Regions from separate parts of the Micromonospora sp. BQ11 genome, predicted to be linked through region 3. Evidence: riboswitches for the same ligand, from Rfam matches in the RefSeq annotation. Region 3 holds a riboswitch; each other region holds the start of a gene.
The links. A riboswitch is a leader RNA that binds a small molecule or an ion and turns the genes downstream of it on or off. The one in region 3 is predicted to bind cyclic di-AMP.
Positions count from the first base shown of each region.

Region 1: it holds a riboswitch for cyclic di-AMP, as region 3 does, so the genes downstream of both, ACTMSW_RS27500 (C39 family peptidase) here and ACTMSW_RS16720 (coiled-coil domain-containing protein) in region 3, are expected to answer to the same signal.
Region 2: it holds a riboswitch for cyclic di-AMP, as region 3 does, so the genes downstream of both, ACTMSW_RS06225 (coiled-coil domain-containing protein) here and ACTMSW_RS16720 (coiled-coil domain-containing protein) in region 3, are expected to answer to the same signal.
Region 4: it holds a riboswitch for cyclic di-AMP, as region 3 does, so the genes downstream of both, ACTMSW_RS29950 (transglycosylase family protein) here and ACTMSW_RS16720 (coiled-coil domain-containing protein) in region 3, are expected to answer to the same signal.

Region 1 is NZ_JBQHDB010000017.1:14,673-21,898, reverse strand. It holds gene ACTMSW_RS27520 (SDR family NAD(P)-dependent oxidoreductase) at 1-1,082, shown strand, start outside; gene ACTMSW_RS27515 (CDP-glycerol glycerophosphotransferase family protein) at 1,072-2,772, shown strand; gene ACTMSW_RS27510 (peptidoglycan-binding protein) at 2,946-3,881, shown strand; gene ACTMSW_RS27505 (alpha/beta fold hydrolase) at 3,933-4,676, opposite strand; gene ACTMSW_RS27500 (C39 family peptidase) at 4,787-5,635, opposite strand; cyclic di-AMP (ydaO/yuaA leader) riboswitch at 5,861-6,003, opposite strand; gene ACTMSW_RS27495 (hypothetical protein) at 6,325-7,071, opposite strand; gene ACTMSW_RS27490 (hypothetical protein) at 7,208-7,226, opposite strand, start outside.
Region 2 is NZ_JBQHDB010000002.1:476,158-483,383, forward strand. It holds gene ACTMSW_RS06200 (hypothetical protein) at 1-265, shown strand, start outside; gene ACTMSW_RS06205 (carbonic anhydrase) at 579-1,166, opposite strand; gene ACTMSW_RS06210 (alpha/beta fold hydrolase) at 1,316-2,341, shown strand; gene ACTMSW_RS06215 (HelD family protein) at 2,468-4,585, shown strand; gene ACTMSW_RS06220 (cation diffusion facilitator family transporter) at 4,677-5,597, shown strand; cyclic di-AMP (ydaO/yuaA leader) riboswitch at 5,748-5,879, shown strand; gene ACTMSW_RS06225 (coiled-coil domain-containing protein) at 5,884-6,957, shown strand; gene ACTMSW_RS06230 (DUF2269 domain-containing protein) at 7,090-7,226, shown strand, end outside.
Region 3 is NZ_JBQHDB010000007.1:81,113-88,338, forward strand. It holds gene ACTMSW_RS16690 (heavy metal translocating P-type ATPase) at 1-1,077, opposite strand, end outside; gene ACTMSW_RS16695 (hypothetical protein) at 1,090-2,076, opposite strand; gene ACTMSW_RS16700 (heavy-metal-associated domain-containing protein) at 2,113-2,322, opposite strand; gene ACTMSW_RS16705 (metal-sensitive transcriptional regulator) at 2,418-2,720, shown strand; gene ACTMSW_RS16710 (DUF305 domain-containing protein) at 2,864-3,481, opposite strand; gene ACTMSW_RS16715 (YibE/F family protein) at 3,784-5,133, shown strand; cyclic di-AMP (ydaO/yuaA leader) riboswitch at 5,300-5,430, shown strand; gene ACTMSW_RS16720 (coiled-coil domain-containing protein) at 5,435-6,448, shown strand; gene ACTMSW_RS16725 (carbonic anhydrase) at 6,510-7,199, opposite strand.
Region 4 is NZ_JBQHDB010000020.1:86,822-94,047, forward strand. It holds gene ACTMSW_RS29940 (S8 family serine peptidase) at 1-1,288, shown strand, start outside; gene htpG (molecular chaperone HtpG) at 1,346-3,262, opposite strand; gene ACTMSW_RS29950 (transglycosylase family protein) at 3,387-4,037, opposite strand; cyclic di-AMP (ydaO/yuaA leader) riboswitch at 4,037-4,207, opposite strand; gene ACTMSW_RS29955 (ATP-binding protein) at 4,533-7,226, shown strand, end outside.

The sequences.
Region 1 (7,226 bases), on a different contig from region 3:
TCCCGTCGGCGGACACGATCATCCAGGTCGACGCCGACGACTGCATCACCGACATCCCGGTCCGCTCCCGGCTGCGCCGCGGCCAGACCCCGCAGGCGTTCCGGTCCGGCACCATCCGCGAGGCGTACCGGCGCGCCGCGGACGACCCGGACTTCGCGGCCACCGACGACTGCGGCGTGGTGCTGCGCTACCTGCCCGACACCCCGATCAAGGTGATCGACGGCGCGGACGAGAACATCAAGGTCACCCACCCGGTCGACGTGCACCTCGCGGACAAGCTCTTCCAGCTCGCCGCCGCCAAGGCGTACCGGCTGGCCGACCACCGCGGCTACACCGAGGAGCTGACCGGCCGCACGATCGTGGTGTTCGGCGGCAGCTACGGCATCGGGCAGGAGCTGACCGAGCTGGCCCGCGGCTTCGGCGCCCGCGTGTTCCCCTTCAGCCGCTCCACCACCGGCACCCACGTGGAGCGCCCCGAGGACGTCGAGGCCGCGCTGAAGACCGCCTTCGCCGCGACCGGCCGCGTCGACCACGTGGTGGTCACCGCCGGCGTGCTGGAGAAGGGCGAGCTGGCCGGGATGGACCCGGAGACCATCGACCGGGTCCTCCAGGTCAACTTCCTCGGACCGGTGACCGTCGCCCGGGCGGCCCTGCCGTACCTGCGGCAGACCCGGGGCCAGCTGCTGCTCTACACGTCCAGCTCGTACACGCGCGGCCGGGCCCGCTACGCGCTCTACTCGGCGACCAAGGCGGCGCTGGTCAACCTCACGCAGGCGCTCGCCGACGAGTGGGCGGAGTGCGGCGTACGGGTCAACTGCGTCAACCCGGAGCGGACGGCGACCCCGATGCGGACCCGCGCGTTCGGCGAGGAGCCGGCGCACACCCTGCTGTCGGCGGAGACGGTGGCCCGCGCGTCGCTGGACGTGCTGCTGTCCGGGCTGACCGGGCAGGTGATCGACGTACGCCGGTCGGCCGACGGGGCCGACGCGGTGGAGCCGGCGGCGGTGGTCCCGGCCCAGGCCGGGGTGGAGCGCGGCGACCAGCCGGCGGACCAGGTGGGGGCGGAACAGTATGCGTGGTGACCTCGTCCGGAAGCTGATCGCCCGGGGCCTGGCCACGGGTCTCGCGGTGGCGGCGTTCGTCGTGCTCGCGCTGACCGGGGCGACCGGCTGGGGCCTCCTTCTGGCGGTCGCTGCCCTGGCCGCCGCCGCCGGGGAGCGCCGCGTACGCCCCGGCGCCGACGGCGTGGCCGAGCTGGTCCTGGTCGCGGCGGGTGTCCTCACCGGGTACGCCCGACGCCTGGACGCCGGATTCGACCCGGCGCTGGCGGCGACCGCGCTGGTCCTGCTGGGCCTGGTCCTGCTGGTGGGTCCGCTGCGCGACGCGGGCAACCTGGAGATCCGCGCGGCCAACCTGCCGGTGCGCCCGCTGGCCCCGGTGGTCGCCGCCGAGCTGCCGACGATCCTGCTGGTGCTGCTGGGCCTCGTCGCGGTGGCCGCCGCCCTGACCCTGCCGGCGGTCGTCGCGCTGGTCCTGGCGCTGCTGGTCGGGCTGGCCGCCGGCGTGGTCGGGCTGGACCTGGCCCGGCGGCGGTTCCGGCCGCCGGCCGGCGGCGGACCGGTGGCGCAGGCCCTGCGCCGGCACCGACCCGAGTTCCTGCTCTACTTCTCCGCACCGCCCGGCTCCGAGTACCAGGTCACCATGTGGCTGCCCTACCTGGAACGGATCGGCCGGCCGTTCGCGGTGGTGCTGCGGGAGCCGGAGTTCCTGCCGACCGTGGCGGCGGCCACCACCGCACCGGTGCTGTACTGCCCGACGCTCAAGGCGATCGACGAGGTGCTCGTGCCGAGCGTCACGGTGGCGTTCTACGTCAACCACGGCGCGAAGAACGCGCACTGCATCCGCTTCACCCACCTCACCCACGTGCAGCTGCACCACGGTGACAGCGACAAGGCCCCCAGCGCCAACCCGGTCTCGGCCATCTTCGACAAGATCTTCGTCGCCGGTCGGGCCGCCATCGACCGGTACGCGCGCGCCGGCGTGGAGATCCCCGCGGAGAAGTTCGTCGTGGTCGGTCGCCCCCAGGTCGAGAAGATCGAGGTACGCGCCGAGGCGCCGGCGGGCCGCACCAGCCCGACGGTGCTCTACACCCCCACCTGGACGGGGCACCACGCGGACACCAACTACTGCTCCCTGCCGGTGGCGGAGACGCTGCTGCGGCGGCTGCTGGACCGGGGGGCGACGGTGATCCTGCGGGCCCACCCGTACACCACGCAGAACCCGGCCTCGGCGCGGCAGCTCGGCCGGCTGACCGAGCTGCTGGCGGCGGACCGGGCACGCACCGGGCGGCCGCACGTCTTCGGCGCCGCCGCGAGCCGGGACCTCACCCTGGTCGAGTGCGTGAACCGCTCCGACGCGCTGGTCTCCGACGTCTCCGGGGTCATCTCCGACTACCTCTACTCCGGCAAGCCGTACGCGGTGACCGACATGGTGGACGGGGGCGAGGCGTTCGTGGCGGAGTTCCCCCTCGCCGGGTCGGGCTACGTGCTGCGGCGGGACATGTCCAACGTGGACGACGTCCTCGACCGGCTGCTGGACACCGATCCGCTCGCGGCGGCCCGGTGGGCCACCCGGACCCGCTACCTCGGGGACTTCCCCGTGGAGACGTACGCCGAGGGGTTCCTCGCGGCCGCGCGTCGCGAGATCGACGGCGTCGCGGCGGTGCCCACGCCGCGCGCCGGGGACACCGCGCCACTTTCCCCCACGGCCTGAGCTGGCGAAATAATCTTTCCAAGTTCACACCGTTGTAAATATTTATCTTCATCACCATACTGGCGGAACCGGCGTTCCCGGACCGGCGGACGGAGCCCGTCCGCCCCGGGCACCGGTCGACGCGGCGCGCCCCCGACGCCGCTCGCACCCCTCCACCCCAAGGAGTGCGCCATATGGCTATCACCGTCCGCCGGATGCTCACCTGGCTCGGCGCCGCGGCCCTCACCGCCGTCGCCGTGCTCGTCGGCCCGACCGCCGCACAGGCCGCCACCCCCGCCTGGCCCACGCTGAGCAGCGGCATGTCCGGCGCCAACGTCACCTCCGCCCAGTTCCTGCTGCGCCACCACGGACGGACGCTGAGCGTGGACACCTACTACGGCTCCGGGACCGTCTCGGCCGTGCAGTCCTTCCAGTCCGCCAACGGCCTCACCGCCGACGGCATCGTCGGTCCGCTGACCTGGAGCCGGCTGGTCGTCACCCTCGACGTCGGCGCGAACAACAACGCGGTCCGGGCCCTGCAGACCGCGCTCAACAAGTACGGCCACGGGCTCACCGTCGACGGGGCCTGGGGCGCCAGCACCACCACCGCGGTCAACTCCTTCAAGGCCAGCCGGGGCCTCACCGGCGGCACCACCGTCGGCGCCACCACCTGGCAGTGGCTCATCGGCGACGGGCAGGGCGGAGGCAACTACAGCCTCGTCATCGGCCGGTCCGTCCTGCCGCGCAGCGAGTACGACGACCCGCACCACGACTACCCGGCCATCGACCTGCCCACGAACACCGGCGTGACGACCTACGCGATCACCGCCGGCACCATCAGCCACGTCGGTGGCGGCTGCGGCTACGGCATCGGCATCTCCGGCGACGACGGCGCGTACTACCAGTACTGCCACCTGTCGTCCCGCTCGGTGGCGGCGGGCAGCCGGGTCAGCGCCGGCCAGGTCATCGGGTACACCGGCAACACCGGCAACAGCACCGGACCGCACCTGCACCTGGAGATCCGGGTCAACGGCGGGAACCGCTGCCCGCAGCAGATGCTGCTAGCCCTCTACGACGGCGCCTCGGTCCCGGCCCCGTCCGCCCTGCCCTCCAGCGGCTGCTCCTACTGACACCCGGGGCCGGCGGCCGGGCGGTTCCTCCCGCCCGGCCGCCGGCGCACGTCAGCGGTACGGGTCGACGAGGGCGAGAACGGCCTCCGGGTCCTCGACGTGGGCGTTGTGCCCGAGGCCGGGCAGCGTGACGACCGGGACACCGAACTCCTTGAGCTGGGCGTCGGAGACCATCGGGTCGTTCTCGCCCCGGGCCAGCACCACCGGCACGTCGGTCGCCGCCAGCAGGGCCGCCAGGTCGGGCTCTCCCACGCCGAACGCGACCGGGTCCATCGCCAGCCGCCACCGCCCGTCGAGCTGCCGCAGGCCCGCCTCGACCACGGGATGGTCGGGCGCGAGGAGCCCGGCCAGGCCGGAGACCCGCAGGTAGCGACGGGCGGCCTCGTCCCGGCTGGCGAACCAGGCCACGGGCCGCGCCGCCAGGTCACCGGCCTTCGCCAGCTCCCCGGGCGACCAGACCGCCTTGATGCCCAGCCCGACGACCGCGTCCACCGGCAGTCCGGCCGTACGCGCGGCCAGCGCCAGGCCGACCACGCCGCCGAGCGAGTGCCCCAGCACCACGAGCCGGTCGGTCGGGGCGAGACTCCCGGCGAGCCGGTCGGCCAGCCCGGCGAACGAGTACGCCGGCAGCGGCGGTGACCAGCCGTGCCCGGCGAGGTCCGGCGCCAGCCAGCGCCCCGCCCACCGGCGCTCCAGCAGCGGCGCCGACGGCAGCCACACCTCCCCCGTCGCGCCCATGCCGTGCAGCAGCAGCAGGACGGGGCGCCCGTCCCGGTCACCCGAGTCATCGACCATGCGCGCAGTCTGCCACCGGCCGGACCCGCCGGGCGAGAGCCGCGACGCGGGTACGACAACGGGCGCCGACCCCTCCTGCGGAGGTCGACGCCCGTCGCGGAGCGTGTCGGTCAGGCGGAGTAGCCGCGGGTGGCGGCCCAGTTCGCCAGGTCGATGGTGGTCATCCAGTACGCGGGGACGGCCGGATCGGCGGAGTCGGCGATCCGCACCAGACGCCCGTCGTCGGAGTAGCCCACCACCGCGATGTAGTGGCCGCCGGGGAACGAGTGCCAGCCGCCCTCGGTGTCCGTGGCGGTGCCCGCCACGTTGACCACGACGCCACGGCCGTCGGTGACGGCGGCGACCACGTCGGCCTGGAGCCGGTCCATCTGCGCCGGGGTGGCCGCGCCGCCCGGGATCATCCGGCTGCGGTACGGGTCGCCCTTGACCACGGCGTTGAGGACGCGGGTGGTGTCCTCGACCGAGTCGGTGCCGAACTGGTCGGTGCCGAGCGGGCCGGCGAGCTGGTCCTGGCTGCGGGCGATGCCGGCGGCGCTCAGGGCGTTCCGGACCGCGGCCGGACCGCAGTTGAAGAAGGTGGTCTGCGCCTGGTAGTCGTACTCCAGGATCTTGCGCTTCGGCGCCTTGGGCGGCTCCGGCCTGCGGGTCAGGTCCGGGTCCGCGGCGGCGGTGCTGGTGGCGGCGCGCGGCGACGCGGGGGCGGCGCCGGACGGGGTGGCGCTGGACGGGGCCGCGGCGGCGCGGGCCTCGCCGCGCGACGCGACGGTGGTGTCGCCGCGCAGCTCCGCCACGCCGGCCGGGGTCCGTGCGGCGGCCGGGGCGTCGTCGCCGCCGGTGATCAGGGGACCGCCGGAGGCGAGGACGAGCGCGGCGGCCGACGCGGCGGCCACCTGGTACGGGCGCTCGGCGGCCAGTCGACGGAGCTGTCGCTTGAGGTGGTGCTTCACATGTTCCTCCACGGTCTCGGGGGGCGAGCGGCACACCGGGTCCCCGCCGCGCGGGACAGCGACGGGCCCTCCGCGCGGACGACGTCGGCGCGGTGGTGGACCACTACTGGGGAGAGCGCCCGGACTACCGGGCAGCGCGGTGGGTCAGCTCGCGGCCACCGGCCGAGCGAGCACGGGTACCGCGGCGCCGTGGAGACGGCGGAACAACCAGGGGGTGGGTGCGTGCTGCACGAGTGCAACTCCTTCCGGTGCCGCCTACCGGGTTAGCTGACGGATTCGGGCGGGAAGTACGCCCTACCGCGGGCCGTGGGCCTGCGGATTCACCCCAACGTGCACTGGGTCCCCGGTTCGTGATCATCACGATTGAGCGGGTCGGCGCGGCGTCGCTCCTTGCGATCGGGTACCGCACCGGACGAGGCGACACTACTGGCCGGCCATCGGCCTGCCAACCCGCTCCCACCTGCGTAAACCTGGCCCGCGGCAGCAATTTTGCAGGCAGTTAACCACTGACGGTATTCAATGGGACGGCGATCGCAGAAACGCCCTCGGGGAGGACATCGGGACACACCTGGATGATGGTGCCCGAACCATCGGGAGCAATCGACCACGGTGCGGCGGGTGCCCCTTTCCGCAATCATGTGACCGGGCTCACGGAATTAACGGAGCAGTACCGCCCGAAAGCGGGGCGGACAGGCCGGTACTCAGCCCACCCGGGCCGGCCGCCACCGGGCGGCAGCCACCCGGCGTGGGACCGCCGCCGCCTCCCGGGCGGTCGGAACCCGACCCGGACGCAGCCGGGCCGCCGCCGCGTACGCCTCGGCGGCGAGGGCCCGCGCCGCCTCCGCGGCCACCTCGGCGTTGCGCCACGCGGCCTGTTCCCGCTCGGCGGCGGCCCGGTACGCGGCGAGCTTCCCGTCCCGTACCGCCCGGGCCAGCACCACCTCCTGCTCCACCGGGTGCCGACGCGGGTTCCAGCCGTGCCGGCGGCCGAAGACGTCACTGAGCTGGCGGGCGGACAGGTCACCGCGCCAGTGGGCGGCCATCGCGGTCTGGTGCAGCCAGCGCTCCCGGGTCGCGTACTCGGTCGGGGTGCGGGGCGTACGGGGGCTGGGCAACGCCCTGGTGCCGACGAACCGGCGGGCGGCGGTCTCCGCCTCGTCGTACGCCGCCCAGGTGCGGTCCACCTCCTCCTGCGCGGTCAGCCACGCCTGGCGGCGCCGTCGGGCGGTCTGCGCGGCCCCCGCCGCGGCCACCGCCACCTCGTCCGCGTACCGGCGCAGGTCCGCCAGGTCCTCGACGGGCGGTGCGGGCGGGTCGTCGGTGGGCCGTTCGCGCTCGGGACGGGCGACGAGCACGGTGAGCACGGTCAGGGCGAGAACGAGCAGCACCGACCAGATGACGGTGGCGCGGGGCACGTCGAGGAGGAACTCGTTCAGGACGATGGCCATGGCCGGCAACCTCACTCGGGAAGCGAAAGCGACGTCGGGTGCGCCGTGCGGGCTCACCCGGGTGCGGGGACGCCGGGGGCTCGGGACGCGCGGTGGGGAGCTTCGGGAAGGCGGTGCGGGCGTACGCCCGGACGGGTCAGGCCACCGGCGGGGCG
Region 2 (7,226 bases), on a different contig from region 3:
CGCCCTCAGCGTGCTGGGCGAGTTCAAGTACGTGATTCCGCTCAACGGCGGCAAGCACGCCTACGTGCGGAACCTGACCAACGGCAAGACCGCGCACCTGCGCACCGACTCCGAGGCCTTCGTCGAGGAGATCCGGGTGCTGGCCGCGGCCGGTCACGCCGCCAAGATCCGGGCCGAGATCAACGCCCTCAACGCCACCCACCCGGGTGACGGCTGGGACGCCACCGAGAAGCGTCTCGTCGAGGCCGGCGTCTTCGAGGGCTGAACCCTCCCCCACGCGACATCCGAAACGCCCGCCGGGACCCGTCCCGGCGGGCGTTTTGCGTCCGCGCCCGCGCCGCCATGCTCGCGTTGCCGCCATGCTCGCGTTGCCGCCATGCTCGCGTTGCCGCCATGCTCGCGTTGCCGCCACCCTCGCGTTGCCGCCACCCTCGCGTTGCCGCCATGCTCGCGTTGCCGCCATGCTCGCGTTGCCGCCACCCTCGCGTTGCCGCCACCCTCGCGTTAAGAGGGGACCCTTCCTCTACCCCAGGCGTTAAGCGGGGGCCCTTCCTTTCATCTTCCCCTTCCTTTCACCTTCACCGCAGGAGGGTCACCTCGCCGGTGGTCAGGTCGTACAGGGCGCCGACGACGTCGACCCGGCCGGCCGCGACCGGCCCGGCCAGCAGGTCGTCGGCGCGCAGCGCGGCCACGGTCCGCAGCACGTGCCGCCGGATCGCCACCGGGTGGACCTCCGGGTCGTCGGGGCCCACCTCGACGACCGCCGGGCTGATCTCGTCGACCAGGTAGGCCAGGTCACCGCCGGGCCGTGGGCCGCCGCGCAGCGCGTCGACCGTCGCGGCGACCGCGCCGCAGCGCTCGTGGCCGAGCACCATCACCAGCGGTACCTCGAGCTGGCCCACCACGTACTCGATCGAACCCCGGACGGCCCGGTCCAGCACGTGCCCGCCGGTGCGGATGACGCAGATCGAGCCGAAGGTCTGGTCGAAGATCGCCTCCAGCGGCACCCGGCTGTCGATGCAGCCGAGCAGGACGGCGTACGGCTCCTGGTCGCCGGAGGCGGACGCCGCGGCGGCGGTCACGTCGTGCCCGTGGATGGGCTGCCCGCTGACGAACCGGCGGTTTCCGGCCAGGAGGTCGGCCAGCGCGGCCCGCGGCGTACGCATGCCTCTCAGCGTGACCGGTGCCGCCCCGTCGACGGGCCGGGTTGCGAATCTTCTCACCGGCACGGTTGGCGTGGTGTCATGACGGGTAGCCGGTGTTACCGCCGGGTATCCCCGGTGTTCGATTTCGCTCGGCCTGGGGGGAGGTGACGATGCCGGAGATCCGCGAGGTACGCCTTCCGGACGGCGTCCGCCTGCACGTCGAGGTGACCGGACCGGCGGACGCCGAGGTCACCGCCGTCCTGCTGCACGGCTGGACGCTGGACGGGCGGGCGTGGCACCGGCAGCTCGCGCGGCTGCGGGAGCAGTTCGCCGGTGCGGTGCGGGTGGTCACGTACGACGCGCGTGGCCACGGCCGGTCCAGCTGCATGGCACTGCCCACGGCGACGGTGGCCCAGCTCGGGGACGACCTGGCCGCGGTGCTCGACGCGGTGGCCGCCGACGGGCCGGTGGTGCTGGTGGGGCACTCGATGGGCGGCATGACGATCATGGAGTACGCCCACCGCCACCCCGAACACTTCGCCACCCGTACGGCCGGGCTGGTCTTCGTGTCCACGACCGCCGAGGGCCACACGCACACCGTCTACGGCCTGTCGCCCCGGATCGCGCGGTTGATCCGGCTGGCCGAGACCACCGGCGCCGGGGTCCTGGCCCGGTGCGGCGCGTGGCGTCCGCCCCGGCCGCTGCTGCGGGCGCTGCGCCCGAGCATCCGGTGGATGCTCTTCGGCGACCGCTGCGACCCGACCGACATCCGTCTGGTCACCTCCGCGGTGGCCCGCGCGTCGCTCCGCTCGATCGGCGGATTCCGGGCCTCGATCGGGACCCAGCACCGGCTGGAGACCCTGGCCCGGCTGGCCCACCTGCCGGCGGCGGCGCTGGTGGGCGACCGGGACCGGCTGACCCCGCCGCCGTGCGCCGAGTCGATCGCCGCCGCGCTGCCGGCGACCGAGCTGACGGTCTGCCCGGGCGCCGGGCACATGCTGATGATGGAGCGCCCCGACGAGGTGAACGAGGCGGTGACGGGCGTGCTGCGCCGGGTGCTGGACCGGCCGGCGGCGAACCGGGCCGCGTCCGGCTCCCCGGCGGTGGCCGCGGCGGCGGCCATGACCGCGGCGGGCACGGGGTCCGACGCCCCGCCGACCGGGGACCCGGCGTCGGCGGGGACCGCCGGGCAGTAGCGACCGGCACGTCCGCGCACCTCAGGCACGGCTCGTTGCGGCGGGGCCGTACCCTCGTGCGGTTGGTGTGGCGCGCGGCGGTGGTCGTGGCGGGCCGCCGCACACCGGCGTCAGGAGGAGCGAGCGTTGACCGACCAGACCGCGCTGGAGCAGGAGATCGCCGCCGAGCAGCGGCACCTCGACCGCGTGTACGCGCGGCTGGCGGAGCTACGTCGGTCGGCGGTCCGCGCCGAGCGGGAGGGGTACCGCCTGGCCCGGGTGGGGAACTTCGGCGCCCTGGTGGAGCGGGACGCGATGGTGTTCCACGCCGCACAGCGGCGGCACGTGCTGGACGCCGAGTACGAGGGTCTGGTCTTCGGCCGGCTCGACCTGCGTGACCGTCAGGTGCTGCACGTCGGGCGGCTGGGCATCCGGGACGAGGATGCGGCGACGCTGGTGGTCGACTGGCGGGCTCCGGCCGCCGCCGCCTTCTACCAGGCCACTCCGGCCGAGCCGCTGGGCGTGGTCCGGCGGCGCATGATCCAGTCGTCCGGCGAGCGGGTCACCCGCATCGAGGACGATTTGCTCGACCCGGAGGCCGCGCCGGCCGAGATGACGGTGGTCGGCGACGGTGCGCTGCTGGCGACCCTGTCGAAGGCGACCGGGCGCGGCATGCGCGACATCGTCGCGACGATCCAGCGGGAGCAGGACGAGGCGATCCGCTCCCCCGGCTCCGGTGTGACGATCGTCTCCGGCGGCCCCGGCACCGGCAAGACCGCGGTGGCCCTGCACCGCGCCGCGTACCTGCTCTACTCCGAGCGCAGCCGGTACGCCGGCGGCGGCATCCTGGTGGTCGGTCCGTCGACGGTCTTCGTGGAGTACATCGCCTCGGTGCTGCCGTCGCTGGGCGAGGACACCGCCACCCTGCACTCGCTCGGCACGCTGTTTCCGGGGATGCGGGCCACCCGCACCGACCCGCCGGAGGTGGCGGCGGTGAAGGGCTCGCTGCGGATGCGGCGGGTCCTGGAGCGGGCGGCCCGGGACGCGGTGCCGGACGGCCCGGCCGAGTTGCGGCTGCTGTACCGGGGTGAACTGCTCCGGCTGGACCGGCGGGAGCTGGACGGGATCCGGGAGCGGGTGCTGCACCGGGGTGCCCGTCGCAACGAGGTGCGCCGGGCCGGCTTCGACGGCGTGTTCGCGGCGCTGTGGGCGCAGGCCCGCCGGTTGGCCATCGGCCGGCTGCCCGAGCAGCGCGCCTTCGAGGGCGAGATCGCCGAGCGGCCCGAGTTCCGGGAGTTCCTGAAGGCGTGGTGGCCGCGCCTGCACCCTCGCCACGTGCTCGGCTGGCTGGCCCACCCGGACCGGCTGCGCCGGTACGCCGGTGGGATCCTCTCCGGTCGGGAGATCCGGTTGCTGGGCGACGCGTACCGGTCGCTGGGCACCGAGGGTCTGACGATCGCGGACATCGCCCTGCTGGACGAGCTGGACGAGCTGCTCGGCAAGCCGATGAAGCCGGCCCGCGCGAAGCGGGACCCGTTCCAGCTCGCCGGCGGGGTGCGCGAGCTGAGCACCTTCGCCGACCGGCAGCGGGCCGCCCGCGAGGCGGCCCGGCAACGGCCGGAGGACTACCGCGAGTACGCGCACGTCGTGGTCGACGAGTCGCAGGACGTGTCGCCGATGCAGTGGCGGATGATCGGCCGCCGGGGGCGGCTGGCGTCGTGGACGGTGGTCGGTGACCCGGCGCAGACCGCCTGGACCGGGGACCCGCAGGAGCTGGCCCGGGCGCGGGACCAGGCGCTGGGCCGGCGGCGCCGGCACCAGTTCACCCTCACCACCAACTACCGGAACTCGGCGGAGATCTTCGCGGTCGCGGCGGCGGAGATCCGCCGGCTCTACCCCGACCTGCCGCTGCCGACCGCGGTGCGGTCGACCGGGGTGGAACCGGTGCAGCTGGTGGTGCCGGCCTCGGAGCTGGAGACCACCGTCGTCGAGGCGGCCACCGCCCTGCTCGCGGAGGTGGAGGGCACCGTCGGTGTGATCACGCCGGTGCCGCGCCGCGACCAGGTCGCGGGCTGGCTGGGCGGCCTGGGAGTCCCGCGGCTTCAGGTGGTGACCAGCCTGGAGGCCAAGGGCATGGAGTACGACGGGGTCGTGCTGGTCGCGCCGGGCGAGATCCGGGCCGATCCGGGCTCGGGTGTACGGACCCTCTACGTCGCCCTGTCGCGGGCCACCCAGCGGCTGACCACCGTCGAACCGACGGGCTGACCCCGGACGTCCACCAGACCGACTTCAGTTGCACACATTGCGATGTGAGCATAGATTTGACGTGGGTCCGGACTGCGACGGAGGTTTCCGCGTGGGCGCAGGGCACGACCACCACCACGGTTCGGTCGCTAACGCCGCACACCGCCACCGAGGGCGGCTCTGGGCCGCTTTCGCGCTGCTCTTCGCGCTGATGGCGGTCGAGGCCGTGACGGCCCTCCGTACCGGCTCGCTGGCCCTGCTCAGCGACGCCGGGCACATGTTCACCGACGTGCTCGGCATCGGCATGGCCCTGGCCGCGATCACCGCCACCCGGCGGAGCACCTCCGACCCGCAGCGCACCTTCGGGCTGTACCGGCTGGAGGTGCTGGCCGCCCTGGCCAACGCCGTGCTGCTCTCCGGCGTGGCGGTCTACGTGGTGGTCGAGGCGGTACGCCGGTTCGGTGACCCTCCGGAGGTCTCCACCGGCCCGATGCTGGTGGTGGCCGTGCTCGGCCTGCTGGCGAACCTCGTCGCCTTCGGCCTGCTGCGCCCCGGCGCCAAGGAGAACATCAACCTCCAGGGGGCGTACCTGGAGGTCCTCGGCGACCTGCTGGGCTCGCTCGGGGTGATCGGGGCGGCCCTGCTGATCTCCGTCACCGACTGGTGGTGGGCCGATCCCCTGGTCGCGGTCGCGATCGGTGTGTTCATCCTGCCCCGCACGTGGCGGCTGGGGCGGTCCGCGCTGCGGATCCTGGTCCAGGCGGCCCCGGAGCACCTCCAGGTGACCGCCGTGCACGACCGACTGGCCGCCGTGCCCGGCGTCGCGGAGGTGCACGACCTCCACGTCTGGACTCTCACCTCGGGCATGGACGTGGCCTCGGCGCACCTCACCATGGCCCCGGACGCCGAGGTCGGCGCCGTGCTGACGGCGGCCCGGACGGCGCTGCGGGAGGACTTCCGCATCGACCACGCCACGTTGCAGATCGAGCCCGGCGCGACTCCCGGGACCTGCGGGACAGTCGAGTGGTGTTGAGCATCTCCTTAAATCAGAGTGTGTAAAGTGTGCTTATGCCGGTTTTGTCGGTAAGGGCGTGTGCACCATGCGTCACCACCGCTGCACGCGTCCCACCAGCACCGGTAGGCTCTGATCCGGCCTCCGCCAGGCGGCACCCACCGGTGCCGGCGGTGGCCGCCGCCTAATCGCCTGCCACGGCGAACCGGGGAACCATGTTCCTGGGGTGCATCCGCGTCAGCGGTAGGGATCTTCCGTCCCGAACCCGTCAGCTAACCCGGTCGGCGGCTGACGGAAGGACATCTGCATGCCCACACCCGTACGACGACGCGCCGCCCGGACGGCGGCCCTGATCGCCGCGACGCTCGCCGTCGCCCTCGGCGGCACACCGGTCCCCGCCGGCGCCGCCGCTGTCCCGACCACCGCTCTCGCCGCCCCCGGGCAGGACGAGGAGGGCGGCACCCCCGCTCTGCGAGCTCAGCTCGAAGCGGCCAGCAAGGGTTACCTCGACGCCAAACGGGCCCTGGACACCTCGGTCAAGCGGCAACAGCAGCTCGCCGTCGAGGTGAAGAGGACCGAGACCGAGTTGGCCGAGCGGAGCCGGCAGGTCGGGGAGATCGCCGGTCTCGCCTACCGCACCGGTCGCCTCGGCTCCGCTTCCGCCCTGCTGAACAGCAGCTCACCGGAGGGCTTCATGGACCGCGCCGCCGCGCTGGACCAGGTCGCCGCCAACGAGGACCGGGCGCTGCGCCAGCTCCAGGAGGCCCGCGACAAGGCCGCCCAGGCCAAGTTGGCCGTGGAGGTCGAGATCCGCGAGCAGACCAAGCAGACGACGGTGATGGCCAAGCGCAAGCAGCAGGCGGAGAAGGCCCTCACGGTGGCGAACGAGCGGGCGTCCGACCCACCGAGCAGCAGTGGCAGCGGCAGCGGCAGCCGCACCGCCAGCACGAGGGCAAAGCCGGCGCCGCGCAACTCCGACGGCTCCTGGCCGTCCGAGTCGTGCAGCGTGAACGACCCGACCCCGGCGAACGGCTGCATCACGCCACGCACCCTGCACGCGCTCAACCAGGCCAAGGCGGCCGGCTTCACCCGGTACGTCTCCTGTTACCGGCCCGGCGGGTCGGGTGAGCACCCGAAGGGCCGCGCCTGTGACTTCGCCGCGCAGAAAAGCGGCTTCGGCGGTGACGCCACCGGCGGGGACCGGACGTACGGCAACAACCTGGCGGCGTTCTTCGTCGACAACTCCGACCGGCTCGCCGTGCTCTACGTGATCTGGTACCGCCAGATCTGGCTGCCCAGCAGCGGGTGGAAGTCGTACAGCGGCGCCAACGGCGACCCGTCCAGCGACCACACCAACCACGTGCACCTGTCGGTCTACTGACCGGCACCCTCGGCCCCCGGTGGACGCCTCACGGCGGCTCACCGGGGGCCGTCGCGTACGTCGGCCGACGTACGCAGGGTGTCGTCGCCGGGCCCACGACGGGCCACCGCGGGACCGGCAGCATCTCCTGACATGACCCGACTCGCACCGCCGGCCCGCAAGGCCCTGCTCACGCTGCACGTGGTCAGCTCGGTCGGCTGGCTCGGCGCCGACCTGGTGCTGCTCACCCTCGGCGTCGCCGTGCTGCGCGGCGCCGACCCGGACACCGT
Region 3 (7,226 bases):
CCGGTCGGCGAGCCGCTGCACGGCCGCCTTGCCGGTCTGCGCCGCCTCGACCAGCCGTGCCATCTGCGCGAGCTGGGTGTCCCCGCCGATGCGGGTGGCGGTGACCACCAGCCGGCCGCCGGCGTTCACCGTCGCGCCGACCACGGTGTCGCCCGGGCCGACCTCCACCGGCACCGACTCGCCGGTCAGCATGCTGACGTCCACCGCCGAGCTGCCCTCGGCCACCACCCCGTCGGTGGCGATCTTCTCGCCGGGGCGGACCACGAACCGGTCCCCCACCGCGAGCTGGTCGACCGGGATCCGGGTCTCGGTGTCGCCGCGCAGGACCGCCACGTCCTTGGCACCCAACTCCAGCAGGGCACGCAGGGCCGCCCCGGCGGTCCGCTTCGACCGCGCCTCGAACCAGCGGCCGGCGAGGATGAACACCGTCACCCCGGCCGCCGCCTCCAGGTAGATGTTGCCGGCGCCGTCACCCCGGGCAATGTCCAGGCTGAACGGGTGGGTCATCCCCGGCACGCCGGCCGTGCCGAGGAACAGCGCCCAGAGCGACCAGCCGAACGCCGCCAGGGTGCCCAGCGACACCAGCGTGTCCATCGTCGCCGCGCCGTGCCGCAGGTTGATCCAGGCGGCCCGGTGGAAGGGCAGCCCGCCGTAGACCACGACCGGGGCGGCCAGGGTCAGCGACAGCCACTGCCAGTACTCGAACTGCCAGGCCGGCACCATCGCCAGCACGATCACCGGCAGGGTCAGGGCCGCCGAGACCCACAGCCGCGTACGCAGGCCACGCAGCTCGTCGACCGGCTCGCCGGTCGACTCCGCACCGGCGGCGGCGGGCGGCGGCGGGAGAACGGCGGTGTAGCCGGTCTTCTCCACCGTGGCGATCAGGTCGGCCGGGGTGATCTCGTCGGCGTACCGGACGGTGGCCTTCTCGGTGGCGTAGTTGACCGTGGCGGTCACCCCGTCCATCCGGTTCAGCTTCTTCTCGATCCGGGCCGCGCAGGAGGCGCAGGTCATGCCGCCGATCGACAGCTCGACCAGGTTCGGGGCCACCGGTAGTGACCCGCGTGTCGTCGTCATCGCGCGCTCCCGTCAGTCGTGTCCGTGGCCGGGGGTGCCGTGGTCGGCGCCCGGGCTCGGAGTGGGCGGCGCCGGCACGGCCGGGGTGCTCGTGGCCGCCGGGGCGCTCGTCGCCGACGGGGTGCCCGCGGTGACGGTGAACTCGGCGGTGCGCACCCGACCCCCGTGCTGGAAGTCCAGGTAGAGCCGGTACGTGCCGGCCGACGGCACCTCGGCGAAGAAGGTCACCTCCGGGCCGGGCCGGGTCCGCCCGTCACCGGGCGTCCCGTCCGGGTGCACGTGCAGGTACGCCAGGTCACCCCGCCGCAACGCCACCAGGTGCCCGTACGCACCGAGGTAGGGCTCCAGGTCGGTGACCGGCGCGCCGTTCCGGCTCACCGCGAGGGTCAGCTCGGAGGTGCGGCCGGGCTGGAGCGCGCCGCTCAGGGTGACGGTGTAGCCGTCGACCGTGGTGCTGGTGGCCGGGGCGGGCAGTGGCCGCTCGACCAGCGCCCCGGGGACGGTCACGTCGGCGCCCAGGGTCAACGCCTCCCCGCCGGTCGGGGTGAAGTCGGCGAACGCCCGCCACACCCCCGGCCCGGCCAGGGGGGAGTCGACGCGCCAGGTGCCGTCGGGAGCCATCTCGGGGTGCACGTGGCGGAAGCCGGACAGGTCCCGGCGGGCCACGATCAGGTGCATGCGCTTGTCGTGCGCGACGTCGTACGCGGTCACCGGCCGCCCGTCGGGGCCGGTGACCCGGAAGGCGAACTCCCCGCTCGGGGCGCCCACCGGCTCGAAGGTGTAGCCGCGGTCGGAGACGAGCAACCCGCCCGGCAGGTGAGCGTCGTCCGCCGCACCGCCGCTGTCGCCGTGGCTGTCGTCGCCATGACCGCTGTCGCCGTCGTGGTCGGCTTCGGCGGCGGGGGCGACGGGGCCGGCGACCTGACCGACCCCGTACGCCGTGCCGAACACCGCCGCGAGACCGAGAGCGAAGCCGCTCAGCTTGATCGCCGTGTTCATCGTGCTACCTCGGTTTCTCCGGGTCGGATGGACCCGTCACGCACCGGCGAGGTCGTACCCGGCCTCGTCGACGGCGGCGCGCACGGTGTCGGTGTCCAACGGGGCTTCACTCGTGACGGTGACCTGGCCGGTGGCCAGTTCGACCTGGACGTCGGTGACGCCGGGGATGGCGCCCACCTCGCTGCTGACCGCGTTGACACAGTGCCCGCAGGTCATGCCCGTGACCTGGTACGTGCTGGTGACCATCGGAAGTCTCCTCTCGCCGCTGCCCATCATACCCCTCAGGGGTATCAACACCGAGAACGTACCATACCCCCGAGGGGTACGGTAGACTCGTCGCCATGACCACACCGACGCCCGCCCCGGTCCGGGGCTACACCGCGACGAAGGACCAGCTGCTCGCACGGCTGCGCCGGGTGGAGGGTCAGGTCCGCGGGATCGAGAAGATGGTGGACGAGGACCGCTACTGCATCGACGTCCTCACCCAGATCTCGGCGATCCAGGCCGCCCTCGACAAGGTCGCCCTCGGCCTGCTCGACGGGCACGCCCGGCACTGCATGCACGAGGGCGCAGCGGAGGGCCGGGCCGACGAGATGGCCACCGAGATGATGGCCGCCGTCGGCCGCCTCATGAAGCGCGGCTGACCCTCCCCGCTCCCCGCTCCCCGCTCGCAACTTCGCGGAAAGTGTGGCCATCCGACGCGGGATGGACGCACTTTCCCCGAAGCTGCACGGCCCCGAGGGCGGCGGCCGGCGAGGGCTGGTGCCGCCCGGCGGGCCGGTTCCGCTCAGAGCCGGTCGAGGATCTTGCGCATCGTGGCGATCTCCGCCTGCTGGGACGTGATGATCTGCTGCGCGAGGTCCTTGGCGCGCGCGTCGGCGCCCTCGGACAGCTCGGTCTGGGCCATCGTCACCGCCCCATCGTGGTGGGCGATCATCATGGTCAGGAACTGTCGGTCGAACTCGCGGCCGGATGCGGCCGCCAGCCCCGACATGTCAGCCTCGGACATCATCCCGGGCATGCCGTGGCCCATGTGCGGCATCTCGGCCCCGGGCGACGGCACCGGCCGACCCCACTCGGCCAGCCAGCCGCTCATGGTGGCGATCTCCGGCCCCTGCGCACCTTTGATCTGCCCGGCGAGCCGCTTGACCTCCGGGTCGCCGGCCCGGGCGGTGGCCAGGTCGGCCATCTCCACGGCCTGCCGGTGGTGCGGAATCATCATCTGGGCGAACATGACGTCCGCGTCGTCGACGGTCGCCGCGCTCGCGCCCGACGAGGGGGCGGCGGGCATGCCGTGGTTCCCGCCGGACGAGTGGTCAGCGCCGCCGCAGGCGGTCAGCACGACGGCGGCGGTGACGGTGACGCCGGCCAGGACGGCACGGCGCGCGATGGTACGAGGGTTCACGGTTGCACCTTTCGGGAGCCGCCAGGTCCACCGCCCGGCCGTCACGGTTGCCGTCGTCCGCACACGCCCACGCTAGCGTGCCGACCGGCCGACGGGGGCCGGTGTTAAGCGGGGGCCCTTCCTCTACCGCAGGCGTTAACGGGGGGCCCTTCCTTACGTGCGACGGCCGACACCGGGCCTTGCGACCGGTGTCGGGAGGTGGCGGTGGCTACCATTCGGCCGATGGCTCTCCGGCTCACGGAACTCTGAACCGACCGGCTCGCCGGCACGTACCCGTCTGAGGATTCGTTGGGAGACACGCAATGGGCGCCGACCACACCCGTCCCGCTCCGTCCACCCCACCCGGGGTGCGGCGGATCCTCGTCGCGACGGTGGTCCCCCTCTTCGTCGCCACCCTGGTCGCCGCCCTGGTGCTCTGGCCCCGCAACGCCCCCGAGACGGACCAGGGCACCGAGCCACCCCGCTACCACGGCACCGTGACGAGAGTCGTCAGCGAAGCCTGCCCGCCGCGACCCGACACCCCGGAGGGGTCGCCGGGCGCCGCGGACGGACCGTGCGGCCGGGTGACCGTGCGCGTCGACGAGGGGCCGGACGCCGGGCAGCAGGTCGAGACGCCGATCCCGGCCGGGCCGGGCGCACCGACCGTCGAGGCGGGCGACGAGATCATCCTGGTGGAGCTGATCGACCCGGCCGACCCGACGGCCAGCGCCTACAACATCGCGGAGCATCAGCGCGGCGCACCGTTGGTCTGGCTCGTGGCCCTCTTCGCCGCCGCCATCGTCGCGTTCGGGCGGTGGCGCGGGCTGGCCGCGCTCGCCGGCCTCGCGGCGAGCTTCGCCATCCTGCTCACCTTCGTGCTGCCCGGGATCAGCGCCGGGCAGTCGCCGCTGCTGGTCGCGGTCGTCGGCGCCGCGTTGATCATGTTCGTGGTGCTCTATCTGACCCACGGGGTGACCGCGCAGACGTCCGTGGCGGTGCTCGGGACACTCGGCAGCCTGGTGCTGACCGGCGTTCTCGGCACCCTCGCCACCGCGGCCGCCCACCTGACCGGGTACGGCAGCGAGGACGCCACGACGCTGTCGATGTACCAGGCCGACGTCGACCTGCACGGGCTGCTGCTGGCCGGCATCATCATCGGCTCGCTCGGCGTGCTCGACGACGTCACGGTCACCCAGGCCGCCACCGTCACCGAATTGGCGCACGCCAACCCCGGGCTGAGCCGGTTGCAGCTCTACCGGGCGGCGACCCGGGTCGGCCGCGCACACATCGCCTCCACGGTGAACACGATCGTGCTGGCGTACGCGGGCGCCTCCCTGCCCGTGCTGCTCCTGCTCACCGCCGACTCGCGGGCGGTGACCCAGATCCTCACCAGCGAGTTCCTGGCCCAGGAGATCGTCCGGAGCGCGGTCGCCACCCTGGGCCTGATCGCCGCGGTGCCGCTCACCACCGCGCTGGCGGCCGTGGTCACCACGGCCGGCCGACGGGGCGGTACGGCCACCGCCGGCGACGCACCCGCCGAACCGCCGATCCCCCGCGCGGCGGTACGGGCGGAGGCGCTGGAGGCGCTCAGCGCCCCCCGCGCGACGGACACCGCGCCCGCCACCCCCGGCAGGTGGCCCGACCGAGGAAGGAGCACGGACACCGCATGGTGAAACTGCGTAGCGTGATCACGCGGACCCACCCGCCTGATAGTCGCGTCACTGGTCATCGGCTTTGGCTTCGAAATAGCTCGTTTAGTCGGCTTCCGGACGTAGATCCCCAGGACGACTGTCGGGTAACCTCGCTGCCGGTCACCGCCGAAGGCGCGCAGCGGCGCCTGCGGTGCCGCCGCCCAATCGCCGCGAGGCGAACCGGGGACCCAGGTACCTGGGGTGAATCCGCGCACGCGGTAGGGGCCACTTCCGTCCCGAACCCGTCAGCTAACCCGGTCGGCGGTCGACGGAAGGGAACATTGTGACGGCACCCCTACGCCGCTGGTCGACACCTGTGGTGGCCGTGCTCGCCGCGCTGGCCGTGTTCGCCGGGCCCCTCCCGGCGTCCGCCGCACCGACACCCCCGAAGCCCTCGGGCCACGACGCCCAGCCGACGTTGCTCAACGACGTCATCGAGACGAAGAACCGTGAGTTCGTGAAGGCCCAGGCGGCCCTGAGGAAGTCGGAGAAGCGCCAGCTGGAGCTGCAGCAGGAGTTCAAGCGGGTCCAGCGCGAGCTGGACGCGCTCGCGCCGCAGGTCAACGAGATCGCCGCCCAGTCGTACCGGACCGGGCGGATCGGCGCCGTGTCCATGCTGCTGGGGGCCCAGACCCCCGACTCCTTCGTGCAGCGCGCGGGCGCCCTGGACGAGCTGAACATGGTCAACGCCAAGCAGCTCGCCGAGGTCAACGCGGTCAAGGCCCGGGTGGAACAGGCGAAGCTGGCGCTCGACACCGAAGTCCGGGCGCAGCAGCGCCTGACCAACGACCTCAACCGGGACCGGGTCGCGGCCGAGAAGGCCCTCGACCTGGTCGGCGGCAACGGCCTGACCGGCGGCCTGGTCAACGCCACCTCACCCGTCGCGAAGATCGCACCGGGCCGGACGGGGGACGGCGACTGGCGGCCCGAGTCGTGCAGCGAGAACGACCCCACCACCTCCGGCTGCGTCACTCCCCGGACGCTGCACATGTACAAGGAGGTCAAGCGGGCCGGCTTCACCCGGTTCGTCGGCTGCCACCGGTCGGGTGGGCCGTACGAGCATCCCAAGGGCCGCGCCTGCGACTGGTCGCTCCAGAACAGCGGCTTCAGCCCCTGGCACAACACCGACACCCGGAAGTACGGCAACAACCTGACCGCCTTCCTGGTCCGCAACGCCGACCGGCTCGGCATCTACTACGTGATCTGGAACCGGCAGATCTGGTTCCCGGCGACCGGCTGGAAGTCGTACAGCGGTCCCTCGAACCACACCGACCACGTCCACGTGTCGCTGCTCTGACGACCACCGGACAGCACGAGAGGGCCGCCCCCGGTCGGGGGCGCCCCTCTCGTCGTAGCGGTCAGGCGGCGGTCGCGGCGGCCGGCACGTCGACCGACGCGGCCGGTGGGCCGTCCGCCGACATTTCAGCCACCGTGCGGACCTCGCCGGCGGTGAGCCGGTACGACATGCCGACCACCGCGCAGCGGCCGGCGTCGACCTCGGCGGCGAGCGCGTCGGAGCTGGCCAGCATCGCCTCGACGGTCTGCGCGATGTGGATGTCGATGATCCCGTCGAGGTCGGACACGCCCACGGCCTCCGCCCGCCGGAGGCTCGGCACGACGCCGTCCACCACGGCACGCAGGTGCCCGGCGGGTGGGGTGCCGGTCGACACCGCCGTACGCGCCGCCTGCACCGCACCGCAGGAGTCGTGCCCCAGCACCACCACCAGCGGCGTACGCAGGACGGCCACCGCGTACTCGACGCTGCCCAGCACCTCGGCTCCGAGGGTGTGCCCGGCGGTGCGTACCACGAAGAGGTCGCCGAGGCCCCGGTCGAAGATGATCTCGGCGGCGAGCCGCGAGTCGGAGCAGCCGACGACCACCGCGAACGGGTGCTGCCCGTCGGCGACCGCCGCGCGGTGACCGGCGTCCTGGTTCGGATGGCGGGGCGCGCCGGTCACGAAGCGCCGGTTGCCGGCCTTCAGTTCCGCGAGCGCCTGCCGCGGGGTTGTCGGGATCGGCTGGTCGCCGGGCGGTTCGACGCGACTCATTCGCTCACCTCGTACTCACGAGACGGA
Region 4 (7,226 bases), on a different contig from region 3:
GGCCGCCGTCACGGTGGCGAACGCGACCTCGGCCGACGCCCGCTCCGGCACCTCCAACTTCGGCCGCTGCGTGGACCTGTTCGCCCCCGGGGCGGGCATCACGTCCGCGGGCATCGCCAGCGACACGGCCACGGCGGTGTTCTCCGGCACCTCGATGGCGTCCCCGCACGTGGCGGGCACGGCCGCCACGATCCTCCAGCGCAGCCCGTCGAGCACGCCCGCGCAGGTGGCCGCCACGATCGTCAACCAGGCGACGACCGGCGTCATCACCGACGCCCGGCCGGAGACGCCGAACCGGATGCTGTTCTCGGGCAACGACGGTTTCGGCAGCGGCCAAGGTGACTTCAACGGCGACGGGCGCGTGGACGTCGCCACCTTCACCCGGGGCGGCAGCGGGGACGTGTACGTCGCGCTGTCCACCGGCTCGTCCTTCGCGGGCACGGCGGTCAAGTGGCACGACGCCTTCGCGTTCGGCAACGAGGTTCCGCTCGTCGGCGACTTCAACGGTGACAACCGCGACGACATCGCCACCTTCACCCGGGGCGGCGCCGGCGACGTGTACGTCGCCCTCTCCACCGGCTCGTCCTTCGTCGGCACGGCGGTGAAGTGGCACGACGCCTTCGCCTTCGGCTGGGAGATCCCCGTGGTCGGCGACTTCAACGGCGACAACCGCGACGACATCGCCACGTTCACCCGCGGTGCGGCCGCCGACGTCTACGTCGCCCGCTCCACCGGCTCGTCCTTCGTGGGGACCGCCGTCAAGTGGCACGACCTCTTCGCCGTCGGCTGGGAGATCCCCCTGGTCGGCGACTTCAACGGCGACAACCGCGACGACATCGCCACCTTCACCCGCAGCGGCACCGCCGACGTGTACGTCGCCCTCTCCACCGGCACGTCGTTCGTCGGCACGGCGGTGAAGTGGCACGACTTCTTCGCCGTGGGTTCGGAGATCCCGACCGTCGGCGACTTCAACGGCGACAACCGCGACGACATCGCCACCTTCACCCGGGGTGGCACCGGAGACGTGTACGTCGCCCTCTCCACCGGCTCGTCGTTCGTCGGCACGGCGGTGAAATGGCACGACTCGTTCGCGTACGGCGGCGAGGTTCCGGGCGCCGGGGACGTCACCGGCGACGGCCGCGACGACCTGGTGGTGTTCACGCGCGGCCCGGCGGCCGACGCGTTCGTGGCCCGGTCCACCGGCTCGTCGTTCCTGGGCAGCGGAGTGAAGTGGCACGACTTCTTCGCCGCCGGGACCGAGATCCCCGCGCCGGGCGTGCTCTGGTAGGCATCGGACCGGCGGGCAGGGGGAGGTCGCCGGGCGGCGGCCTCCCCCTGCGCGGGTCTAGAGGGTACGGGCGAGCCGGTCGGCGAGGATCCGGGTGAACCGGGACGGGTCGGCCAGTTCCCCGCCCTCGGCGAGCAGCGCGATGCCGTACAGCAGCTCCGCGGTCTCCTTCAGCGACTCCTCGGTGCCGCCCTGCTCGCGGGCCTTGCGCAGGCCGGTGACGAGCGGGTGCCCCGGGTTGAGTTCGAGGATCCGCTTGACCGACGGCACCTCGTGCCCCATCGCCCGGTACATCTTCTCCAGCGTCGGGGTGATGTCGTGGGCGTCGCCGACGACGCAGGCCGGGGAGGTGGTCAGCCGCGACGACAGCCGGACCTCCTTGACCGCGTCGGCGAGGACCCCGCCCATCCAGGTGAGCAGGTCGGCGTACTCGGTGCGCTGCCGCTCCCGCTCGGCCTCCGCCTCGGCCTTCTCCTCCTCGGTGTCGAGGTCCACCTGACCCTTGGCGATCGACCGCAGCGTCTTCCCGTCGTACTGGCCGACCCGCTCGACCCACACCTCGTCGACCGGGTCGGTGAGCAGCAGCACCTCGTAGCCCTTGGCCCGGAACGCCTCCATGTGCGGCGAGTTCTCGATGGTCGTCCGGGACTCGCCGGTGGCGTAGTAGATGTCCGTCTGGCCGTCCTTCATCCGGCCGACGTACCCGGCGAGGTCGGTGGGCTCGGCCGGGTCGTGGGTCGAGGCGACCGACAGGATCTCCAGGAGGACGTCCCGGTTCTCCGTGTCGTCGATCAGGCCCTCCTTGACGGCGGGGCCGAACTCGGTCCAGAAGGTCCGGTACTTCTCCGGCTGCTTCGTCTTCAGGTCGCGGACGGTGGCGAGCACCTTCTTCACCAGCCGACGGCGGACGACCTGGATCTGCCGGTCCTGCTGGAGGATCTCCCGGGAGATGTTCAGCGACAGGTCGTGCGCGTCGACCACGCCCTTGACGAAGCGCAGGTAGTTCGGCATCAGCGCTTCGCAGTCGTCCATGATGAAGACGCGCTTGACGTAGAGCTGCACCCCTCGGCGGCCCTGCGGGGAGAACAGGTCCAGCGGCGCGTGGGACGGCAGGAAGAGCAGCGCCTCGTACTCGAAGGTGCCCTCGCCCCGCATGTGCACGACCTCGAGGGGGTCGGCCCAGTCGTGGCTGACGTGCCGGTAGAACTCGTGGTACTCGGCCTCGTCGACCTCGTCGCGGGGCCGGGCCCAGAGCGCCTTCATCGAGTTGAGGGTCTGCACCTCGACGGTCGGGGCGTCGCCGTCGGCGCCGGGGCGCTCCACGCTCATCCGGATCGGCCAGGCGATGAAGTCGGAGTACCGCTTGACGATCTCCCGCAGGGTCCACTCGGCGGTGTAGTCGTGCAGGTTGTCCTCGGTGTCGACCGGTTTCAGGTGCAGGGTGACCGAGGTGCCCTGCGGCGCGTCCTCGATGCCCTCGACGGTGTAGGTGCCCTCGCCGGTCGACTCCCAGCGGGTACCGCCGCTCTCCCCCGCCCGCCGGGTGACCAGCTCGACCCGGTCGGCCACCATGAACGCCGCGTAGAACCCGACTCCGAACTGACCGATCAGCTCCTGCGACGTACCCGCGTCGGAGGACTCGCGCAGCGTCCGCAGCAGCTCCGCGGTGCCCGACTTGGCGATCGTGCCGATCACCTGGACCACCTCGTCCCGCGACATCCCGATGCCGTTGTCCCGGACGGTGAGGGTCCGCGCGTCCCGGTCCACCTCGATGGCGATGTGCAGGTCGGTGGTGTCGACGTCGAGGTCCTTGTCCACCAGGGACGCCAGCCGCACCTTGTCCAAGGCGTCGGAGGCGTTCGAGATCAGCTCGCGCAGGAAGACGTCCTTGTTCGAGTAGATCGAGTGGACCATCAGCTGGAGCAGCTGACGTGCCTCGGCCTGGAACTCCAACGTCTCGGCCCGGTTGCTCACACCGTGTCCTTTCATGCTCGACGACCACGAGAAGGTTCGCGGAAAGGATACGAGCCGTCGCGGACGGCGATGCGACGACGCCCGGCCGGTGGTGCCGGCCGGGCGTCGTCGAGGAGGGTACGCGTCAGAGGCTGAGCCGCTGACCCGGGAAGATCAGCCCGGGGTCGTCGCCGACGACGCGCTCGTTGCGCTCGTACAGCGCCCGCCAGCCGCCGTCGACGTCGTGCGAGGTGGCGATCTTGGCGAGGGTGTCGCCCGGCTCGACCACGTGGCTCTCGCCGCTGCTCGACGGTGTGGTGTTCCGCGTCGAGCGGTCGTTGCCCGAGTCGCGCTTCGTCGTGCCGGAGTCGCGCTTCGTCGTGCCCGACTCCGAGGACCGCTCGGCCTTCTTCGGCGTGTACGCCTTGGTGGAGCCGCCCCGCTTGCCGCAGGTCGGCCACGCGCCGATGCCCTGGCCGTCGAGCACCCGCTCGGCGACCGCGATCTGCTCGCCGCGGCTGGCCAGGTCGGCCCGCTTGGCGTACTTCAGGCCGCCGTAGCCCTCCCAGGTGCCCTGGGCGAACTGGAGGCCGCCGTAGTAGCCGTTGCCGGTGTTGATGCTCCAGTTGCCGCTGGACTCGCACTCGGCGATCGCGTCCCAGTTGACGCTCGCGGCCTGCGCCGGTGCGGCCGGGCCGAAGATCGCCACCGCGCCGGTCACGGCGCCGACGGCGAGCGTGCCGAGAGCGGTACGACGGGCGGTGCGACGGTGCCGGGGCTGGTAGTCAGATGTCATCGATGTGTCCTCCACGCCTGCGAGGTCAGCTGTCGGGTTCGGGCCGAGGAGCCCGGCCGCCGAGGCGGCTTCACCCCGAGGTGACGTGCACCGAGGAACGTGTGGGTCCCCCGCTCCATGCCTGGTGACGGGTACCGACGGCCGGCGGCAGGATTAGGCGTTACCGACCGTGGAGTTCGCGTCGCGAACCCGCTCGACGTTAGGAGCGCTTCGCGCCGATTGCCCACTTCTCGTGAACTTCCTCACCGCCACGCACGGGAGCACGAGCCGCCAACTTGCGCCCCACCCGTACCTGTGATCGCCCGCCCCCCTTGGCCGCCACCTGTGGCGGGGCCACAGGTGTGGATGCGGATGCCCGGGGGTACAGATCACCTCCGGGGTGGCGACGGATGCGCGAGCGTCCGCAGGTGCCAGGATGGGGCAGCTAACGCCAGCAAGGGGTGGTCGGCCCCGGAACGGGGCTGCGATGGGACTCGGTCGAGGGTGACGCAACGGGTGGGTGACCTCTTCGTCGGTGGTGGGGACACCGGGCGGCTGATGGCCCGGCTCGACTGGTCCCTGACGCCCCTCGGCGCGGTCGAGGGCTGGCCGCAGAGCCTGCGCGCCGCCGTGCGGATGGTGCTGTCGTCCCGCTACCCCATGCTGCTGCTGTGGGGGCCGGAGTTCACCCAGCTCTACAACGACGCCTACTCGGCACTGATCGGGGACAAGCACCCCGGCGCGCTCGGCGACGACGTGCGGGTCACCCTGGCCGAGGGTTGGGACGTGCTGGCCCCGCTCATCCACGACGCGATGGCGACCGGGGTGGCCAGCTGGGTGCCGGCCCTCCAGCTGCTGCTCGACCGCTCCGGCTACCGCGAGGAGGCGTACTTCAGCGTCTCGCACGCGCCGGCCCGCGACGACGATGGCCGTACGGTCGGGGTGCTCACCGTGTGCAGCGAGGTGACCGAGCAGGTGGTCGGCGAGCGCCGGCTGCGGCTGCTGCGGGACCTGACGGTCGGCGGGGACGGGCGCACCGTGGACGTGGCCGGCACCTGCCACCGGCTGGCCCGGGCCATCGGCGGGTACCCGCTGGACGTCCCGTTCGCCGCGATCTACCTGCGCGACGGCAGCCTGCTCCGGCGGGCGGCGTGCGTCGGCGGTGACCTGGTGGCCGCGGCGCTTCCGGAGAGCGTGCCGGCTGGCGACGGGCGGGACTGGGGCCTGGGGGAAGGCGCGGCGGGCACGGTCACCGAGGTCACCGGTGTCGGCGACCGACTCGCCCTGACCGGCGGCCCGTGGGAGGACCCGGTCGCTTCGGCGCTGGCTCTTCCCCTGCCGTCCGCCGAGGCGGACCAACCGCTGGGGGTGCTGCTCGTCGGGGTCAGCCCGAGCCGGGGACTGGACGAGGCGTACCGGTCCTTCTTCCACCTGCTCGCGCAGCAGGTGGCGGTCGCGGTCCGCAACGCGTCCGCGTACGAGGAGGAGCGGCGGCGCGCCGAGGCGCTGGCCGAGCTGGACCGCGTGAAGACGAGCTTCTTCACCAACGTCAGCCACGAGTTCCGTACCCCGCTGACCCTCATGCTCGGTCCGCTGGCCGACGCCCTCAACGATCCGGAGCATCCGCTGCCGGCCACCCAGCGGGAGCGGGTGGACACGGCGTGGCGCAACGCCACGCGGCTGTTGACGTTGGTCAACAGCCTGCTCACGTTTTCCAGCCTGGAGGCCGGCCAGGCGCGCAGCGACGCCCGCGAGATCGACCTGGCGGGCCTCACCGCCGAGTTGGCCAGCGTCTTCCGGGCCGCCATCGAGCGGGCCGGTCTGCGGCTGGAGGTGGTCTGCCCGCCGCTGCCCCGCCCGGTCGGCGTCGATCCGGTCGGCTGGGAACGCATCGTCACGAACCTGCTGTCCAACGCCCTGAAGTACACGTTCGTCGGCGCGATCCGGGTCGCCGTGGAGGCCGATGACGAGGAGGTGCGGCTGATCGTCGCCGACACCGGCATCGGCATCGCCCCGGAGGATCTGCCCCGCCTGTTCGAGCGGTTCCACCGGGTGCAGGGCGCCCGCTCCCGCAGTCACGAGGGCACCGGCATCGGCCTGGCCCTGGTCCGGGAACTGGCCCGCCTGGAGGGCGGGGACGTACGGGTGGAGAGCCGCGTGGGGACGGGGGCCACGTTCACCGTGGCGCTGCCCTGGGCGACGGTCGGCCGGGACGCGCCGCCGGCGACCGACGTTCCGGACCGGGGTCTGACCGCCCGAGCCGCCGTCCAGGAGGCGACCGGCTGGTTGACCGACGCGGCGTCCGCGTCGGCGGCTGCTTCCGCGTACGCGGCGCGCGGGGCACGGATCCTGGTCGCCGACGACAACGCCGACATGCGCGCGTACCTGGTCCGCCTGCTCACCGGCCAGGGCTGGCAGGTGGAGACCGTCGGCGACGGGCAGGCCGCCCTCGCCGCCATCCACCGGGACCCGCCGGACCTGGTTCTGACCGACGTGATGATGCCCGACGTCGACGGCTTCGAGCTGGTCCGCCGGCTGCGCGACGAGCCGTCGACCCGGACCCTGCCGATCGTGGTGCTCTCCGCCCGCGCCGGCGGCGACGCCAGCATCGCGGGCCTGGACCTGGGCGCCGACGACTACGTGATCAAGCCCTTCGCCACCGCGGAGCTGATCGCCCGGGTACGGGCCGTCCTGCACCGTGCCCGCGAACGGTCACCGCAGCCGCACGCCGACGGCCCGCCCACCGAGGGGGGCACGGTCCGCGGGTCGGAGGACCCCGCCCGGGCCACCGCCGTGGTCCGACCGCCGGCGGCCCTCACCCCGCCGGCCGATCCGGGCGACACCCCCGCGGTACGCCGAGCCGCCGGACCGGCGCCCGGCACGCAGCCCGCTTCCGCCGTCGACATCGGTGGCGCACCGCCGAGTCGCACGGTGAACGGCGCGCGGGCAGGCGTCGACGTGGACAGTGCCGGCCGGCGGTCGCGGGCGGACGTCGACCGCGCCGGCCCCGTGGCCGCCCTGGACATCGGCTGGACGTACCCGTCGGAGCCCACCTCCGCCGCGGCGATGCGCCGGGACGTGCGTACGGCCCTGGAGTCGCTGAACCTGGACCGGGACATCGTGCAGGACCTGCTGGTGGCCGCGTCCGAGGCGGTCAACAACGCCGTGGAGCACGCCCAGCGGCCGACCCGGCCGGAGGTGCGGGTCGGA